2 regions of the Vibrio harveyi genome follow, and region 1 is predicted to be linked to the other one. Evidence: predicted binding sites of a transcription regulator. Region 1 holds the regulator's gene; the other holds the start of a gene.
What was found. Region 1 encodes CRP, which controls carbon source genes, mostly activating them, when cyclic AMP is high. Its sites were predicted from a motif close to TGTGANNNNNNTCACA; they were not measured.

Region 1 (3,421 bases):
AATGGCATCAATGGAAGGACAAGAGACGGTCTTACCTGCCACATTGAGCCCGGGTGTAAGCCTGTAATAGAGAAACACGAAGTGGTGACAAAGTATCGCCGCTTCTCTCTGCCGGAGCTATTTACCAAGTTAGGATTCTGGTAAGCGCGCTGGCAAACGCCAAAGGCGAGCTTAAGACTCTCCAGAGCGTGTTGACTGACTGGCACTTATGCCACACATACCGTCACAGGTTGATGACCGCTCGTTCGTGATTCTGGACAGCCCACGGGCTGTGAACGAGCGGTCAACTTCCTCTTACCCCTAACTCTACATTTCATAACAAGGAGTCGTTATGACGCCCGATGTGTTATTTGAATCGCTATGGCAAGACTACATTCAACGTCTTTGCCCTTCTGCTGCTAAAGTTCATCAGCTTCTTCAAGAAGATGAGCCTCTGATTAATGACCATATTGCGCTACGTACGTTTAATGTCGCTCCCCTAGGCATTGAAACGTTAGCGAAGCCATTCCTAGCGGTGGGTTACAAAGCCTGTGGTGACTACGTATTTGAAAGCAAAAAGCTGGTGGCAAAACATTTTGAGCACCCAGATCCGAAACAGCCAAAAGTCTTCATCAGTGAATTGAAAGTGGATGAGTGCTCACCAGAGCTACAAGCCATCGTTCATAAACTGGTAGAGCAGGTTGATGCGTCTAAATTGACCAGCAGTGACTTCTTGTACGGCGGACGTTTGTGGGACCTTAGCTATGCTGACTTCCAGATCTTAGCGAAAGAGAGTGAGTACGCTTCTTGGCTTGCTGCGCACGGTTACGGAGCGAACCACTTCACAGTGAGCGTGAATCAACTCAATCAGCATGAAGAAGTGAAGCAAGTGAACGACCACCTACGCACCGTAGGCTTTATCATCAACGAGAATGGCGGTGAAGTAAAAGGCACGCCAGAGGTGTTACTAGAGCAATCATCGACCATGGCAGACAAAGTGCCAGTGACCTTCACTGAAGGCGTTGAGGTGATTCCTGGAGGCTTCTACGAGTTTGCTAAGCGCTACCCAATGGATAACGGTGAGTTGTACCCAGGGTTTGTAGCTGCATCGGCAGATAAGATCTTCGAGAGTACCAACGGTTAATAGATACAAGGCGAGAATGCTTCGCTTCGAGAGGGTTTTTACTTGGAATCTGAGAGGGCTTCATCTCAAAGGATGAAGTCCGTTGTGAAGCGCAGCGCTCTCGACTCTCAATGTCTAACTCCCAAAAAAAAGAAAAAGCCACCAAACTTGCATTTGGTGGCTTTTAAATTTTTTAAACGTTAATCGAGATTAACGAGTCCCGTAAACAACGATAGTCTTACCGTGCGCAGAAATTAGGTTCTGCTCTTCTAGCATCTTCAAGATACGACCTACTGTCTCACGAGAACAGCCAACGATTTGACCGATTTCCTGACGAGTGATCTTGATTTGCATGCCGTCTGGGTGCGTCATCGCATCTGGTTGTTTAGCAAGGTTCAGAAGAGTCTGAGCGATACGACCAGTTACGTCTAGGAACGCTAGGTCACCCACTTTTTGGCTAGTAACTTGTAGACGACGAGCCATTTGCGCCGAAAGACGCATTAGGATGTCTGGGTTAACTTGGATAAGTTGACGGAATTTCTTGAAAGAAATCTCTGCCACTTCACAAGGAGATTTAGCGCGAACCCAAGCTGTACGCTCTTGGTCTTCTTCGAATAGACCAAGCTCACCAATGAAGTCGCCTTGGTTTAGGTAAGAAAGGATCATTTCCTTACCTTCTTCGTCTTTGATAAGAACCGCAACAGAACCTTTAACGATGTAGTACAAAGTCTCTGCTTTTTCGCCCGCGTGAATTAGCGTGCTCTTTGATGGGTACTTATGAATATGACAGTGTGAAAGAAACCACTCTAATGTTGGGTCGGTTTGAGGTTTACCTAGAACCATAATATCTCACTTCCTCTGCAGGGTACGCTTGCGCTATCCATATTTTAGCTAAGCCTGAATTGGCTTACTAGAATAAGAGCACTTTTTATATGCTGCAAGCTCTCTTGTGTTTCGGTTAGAAATAGTATCCTTTTTCGGAAACGATTTCTTGATTTTAATCGTGCCATGATTGAGATTTTGTAAGCAAAACTGTGCACATGATCACGGTATGAAAAGTAAACACTCAATTAACGAGGTTTTTAGCCAATTTTTCCGGTTTCGATGAGTTGCTGCAGAATCGGTCTCACTATGAGCTCCATTGCAAAGCTCATCTTACCGCCAGGAACCACAATGGTGTTATGGCGAGACATGAAGGAGCCATCAATCATCGCCAACAAATACGGGAAGTCGACATTCTTGATACCGCGCAGGCGGATCACCACGAAGCTTTCATCCAAGCTAGGGATGCCTTTAGCGTTAAGTGGGTTAGAAGTATCGACGGTTGGTACGCGTTGGAAGTTGATATGTGTGCGAGAAAATTGCGGGGTAATGTAGTTCAGGTAATCGTCCATCGAGCGCACGATCGAATCCATCACCGCTTCTCTTGAATGACCACGATCGCGCGTGTCACGAACAAACTTTTGGATCCATTCCAAGTTCACAATCGGCACCATGCCAATTAGAAAGTCGACGTGACGCGCCACATTGACATCACCATCTACCACGCCACCGTGTAAACCTTCGTAGAACAGCACATCGCTGTTTTCTGGCAGATCTTGCCAAGGCGTAAAGGTGCCCGGCATTTGGTTGTATGGAACGGCTTCATCAAAAGTGTGCAGATAGCGGCGCACGCTGCCAGTGCCATCTTCACCGAACTTACGGAAGAACTCTTCTAGCCCCGGAAAGTCATTGGCTTGTGGACCAAAGTAGCTGATGTGTTTGCCTTGCTCACGCGCTTTGCGGATTTCGACATCCATCTCTGGACGTGTAAAGCGGTGGAAGCTGTCACCTTCAACCCACGCTGGTTTGACGTTCATCATATTGAACATCTTACGGAAGGCTTCAGAAGTGGTGGTTGTGCCGGCACCGGACGAACCAGTAACCGCAATGATTGGGTGTTTCGCTGACATGACAAACCTTGTCGAAAATTACTTACCTGTAAAGTGCAGCACACGTATGCTGCACGGTCGATAACCCACTATAGCACGTAACAAGCCCTTGTCATCGAGTGGGATACGGTAAAATGTGAAGGGTCTAAAACTTTGCTTTTAGTTGGATATCAACCGTTTCATGAAGCTCAGAAAATACGATGACCGCTTCGCCTTTCTCTAATTGGGTTTTGACCTGATCGATTTTACTCTGCAGTGAAACTTCGACTGAGCCGTAGTCGGTGCCTTCACGTAGCACGAATTCGCGGATCAGGTTTTCTAGTGTCTCTGGCGAAATGTCTTGCCATGGAATGATCATAAATACCTCAAACTTTTATGATGTTTAAGC
Region 2 (3,421 bases), on a different replicon from region 1:
TACAGCACTTCGTAATTGAAGGTATTGCTGGCATAAATACTACCTAGGAACAGAGAACGTTGACTCATAGGTCCACGGAAAAGCATCGAAATAGGTGCGATTAAGGCGTTATTATCGTCGAAGTGTTGGTTTAAGTTATCAGACAGAACACATAGCAAACAACCATGTTGGTCGTGGGATAAATCGACATCTTCAGGACGAGAAAGCAGAACCGTCGTACCTAATTTCTTTTCGACTTCGTTGATCAGCAGTAGGTAGCTATCGAGGTGAGGTTGTGGGTTACTAGGTTTATCGGCACCTACACAACGTTCAAGTAAAGCTTCTAGATTGCCATTTTCCCCTTTTGCCTGTTGAGTCAGAGACTTTAATGGCTTTTTAATCAGTTTGTAGCGATTACTTTTGAGCTTAGGCTTAAGCCATTTTTGCAGTAGGTCGTTACGTTCTTTAAGAGGAAGAATTCGCGATGATGCGTGGATTTTGAAGTGCAGGTGTAATAAGGCGTGCACCGCAAGCTCGCTAAGTAATTGATTAGCGTCAGCGGACTGTTTTGCCTGTTTAGAACTTTGCATTACACTCTAAATTCTTTGAAAGAAAGGAATGGTGCCGAGAGAGGGACTCGAACCCTCACACCTAAGGCACTAGCACCTCATGCTAGCGTGTCTACCAATTTCACCATCTCGGCATCATGATGCTCTGAATACACAGAGGCTTCGAAATGAAGCGTTCCAAATTGTATATCCAAAATCCATAGATTGGCGAGAGCAAAATTGCTCATTTTTGGTCTTTGGTGTTCGATTGGACATTTATTGTTCATTTTTGGTGATTTCACTATTCGTCACCCTCCTAATACCCCTATTTTCCCTACAAGTATGACCACAAAATAGCATCTTTGCTTAAATTATGAACGCTTGAACGTTTGCGTAAATAAATGTGATGAATATCTCTTTTTGTTGGCTATACTTGCGACCCGTTTAAGCGGGAATTAGGGTTCGTTGTTCAGGACCCTTACCCATACAAGCCGTCACATGGAGCAGGAAGAGTCGAGAGCTCTCTAGCAGTGAATGACCCCACGGACCGGACCAGCTACGTTCAATTGCTTGTATAAGGTAAAAATAAGATGTCGAACTATCCGTTCTTCCTTCAATTTGGATCTACGAGTGCGTTGTCACTCGATGCGTTGTCCCTTTCTTCTGCCAATGCTTTTGGCATTCCTTTCTTTTTCAACGTTCAGTAGGTCCGATTCATGAGTGTTCTATTTAGTCTATTTGGTATTGTTGCACTATTAGGTTGTGCGTTCCTGCTGTCAGAGAGCCGTTCTTCAATCAATTGGAAAACCGTGTCTCGAGCATTGCTGCTTCAAATGGGTTTCGCAGCCTTGGTGCTCTACTTCCCTTGGGGACAAGCGGCGTTAGCCAGTTTGAGCAATGGTGTCGCTGGGTTATTGAGTTTTGCCGATGAAGGCATCAAGTTCCTCTTCGGTGACCTCGCTTCTACTGGTTTCATCTTCGCGGTTCGCGTTCTTCCTATCATCATCTTCTTCAGCGCTCTTATCTCTGCCCTTTACTACTTGGGTATCATGCAAAAAGTGATTCAATTTATCGGTGGTGCCATCCAAAAGTTCTTGGGGACCAGCAAAGCAGAATCTCTTGTTGCAACAGGTAACATCTTCCTCTCTCAAGGCGAATCGCCACTTCTTATCCGTCCTTTCTTGCAAAACATGACTCGTTCAGAACTGTTCGCGGTAATGGCTGGTGGTATGGCGTCAGTCGCAGGTAGTGTACTAGGTGGTTACGCAGGTCTAGGTGTAGAGCTGAAATACCTAATCGCAGCGAGCTTCATGGCTGCTCCAGGTAGCCTGTTGATGGCAAAAATCATTGTGCCAGAGCGTCAAACGCCAAGCGATTACAATAACATCGAATTGGATAAGTCTGAAGAGAGCAACGTGATCGACGCGCTAGCAAGCGGCGCGATGGGCGGTATGAAAGTTGCGGTTGCGGTAGGTACGATGCTGATCGCATTTGTGAGTGTGATTGCAATGGTGAACACGGGTCTGGAAAACCTAGGCGAAATGTTCGGCTTTGCGGGCATCACGCTACAAGCGATCTTTGGCTACCTATTTGCCCCTCTCGCTTGGTTAATCGGCGTTCCGGGTCACGAAGTATTAGCGGCAGGTTCTTACATCGGTCAGAAAATCGTAATGAACGAATTTGTTGCATTCATCGACTTCGTGCAACATAAAGCAACGCTGACTGAACACACACAAGTGATCATCACGTTTGCGCTTTGTGGTTTCGCGAACATCGGTTCTATTGCAATTCAACTTGGCTCTATCGGTGTGATGGCTCCAGAACGTCGTAAAGACGTAGCGAACATGGGTCTCAAAGCGGTAGCGGCTGGTACATTAGCGAACTTAATGAGTGCGTGTTTAGCAGGTATCTTTATCTCGTTATAAGGAACGCCTCCACATAAACAGCCATTCAAAACCCGCCACTTCGGCGGGTTTTATTTTATAAATTATTTGAATGAGAGCTAGGTTAAATATTAGGTAGGCTATCGCTCGACAATATTCATTATTGAGTAAATTCACATCAGGATTGAATAGTGCTTGCGTACGGTTTGCATTTACTTTCTAATTTATTAATAGAATAAGGAAGTCGTACGTGACGTCAAAAGTCGTATCGGTAGTATTAACCGATAAAGGTTGGACAGGGCTAGGTCCACTCACTCAAACATGCTGTAAATCCATCACACCTTTCGTAGGTTCTCACCGTTTAATTGATTTTTCGCTAACCAACCTCATTCAAGCAGGAATAAAGCGTAATCTTGTCCTCAGTCGTTTTTATTGCGCACCGTTAGTTGCTCACCTTAAGCATGCATGGCAGCACTACAAATCGAGAATCGAAGTGCTCGAACCCATTTATTCTCAAGCTAAGTTATTACCTAAGCTGCAACAGAATTGGACTGATGTTTTATTGCAGCATTTAGATGTCATCAATCGACCCTCCGATGAACATGTCTTGCTGGTCGGGGGTGAGCAAATCCATCGCAATTACATTTCTTCTTTGCTGCACTACCATCAAATCCAAAATGCCGAACTCACGTTAGTTGTGGCTCAGGTTCCTGTCGCACAAGCGTCTCAGTATCATGTCGTTGAGTTAGATGAACACCGTCAAGTCATTGATATTCAACACCAGCCCCCAACTCCAGCAGAAATTCCAAACAAACCAGGCTTTGCCATGGTATTAACGGAAAATTACCTCTTTCAGCGCCCCGTGTTGGTCAAAGGTTTGTTTAATAATGCCAAGAAGCTGGATGGTCAGCATGATTTGACCAAGGACATCGTTGCACTGCTTGCGCGTAGAGTAAAAACCGTGTTGTTTGACCTCGGCGAGATTGACGCAAAGCAAGCACCTATGTACTG

Region 2: the regulator CRP is predicted to act here: its motif matches at 1,042-1,057, upstream of QMY49_RS17985 (NupC/NupG family nucleoside CNT transporter).

Annotation. Positions count from the first base shown of each region.
Region 1 covers NZ_CP125875.1:3,398,087-3,401,507, forward strand. Annotated here, with positions in the region: gene astD (succinylglutamate-semialdehyde dehydrogenase) at 1-67, shown strand, start outside; gene QMY49_RS16080 (DUF1338 domain-containing protein) at 332-1,123, shown strand; gene crp (cAMP-activated global transcriptional regulator CRP) at 1,313-1,945, opposite strand; gene QMY49_RS16090 (phosphoribulokinase) at 2,185-3,054, opposite strand; gene QMY49_RS16095 (YheU family protein) at 3,179-3,391, opposite strand.
Region 2 covers NZ_CP125876.1:324,859-328,279, reverse strand. Annotated here, with positions in the region: gene QMY49_RS17995 (DUF2913 family protein) at 1-569, opposite strand, end outside; tRNA gene QMY49_RS17990 (tRNA-Leu) at 599-682, opposite strand; gene QMY49_RS17985 (NupC/NupG family nucleoside CNT transporter) at 1,244-2,452, shown strand; gene QMY49_RS17980 (GlgC family sugar phosphate nucleotidyltransferase) at 2,661-3,421, shown strand, end outside.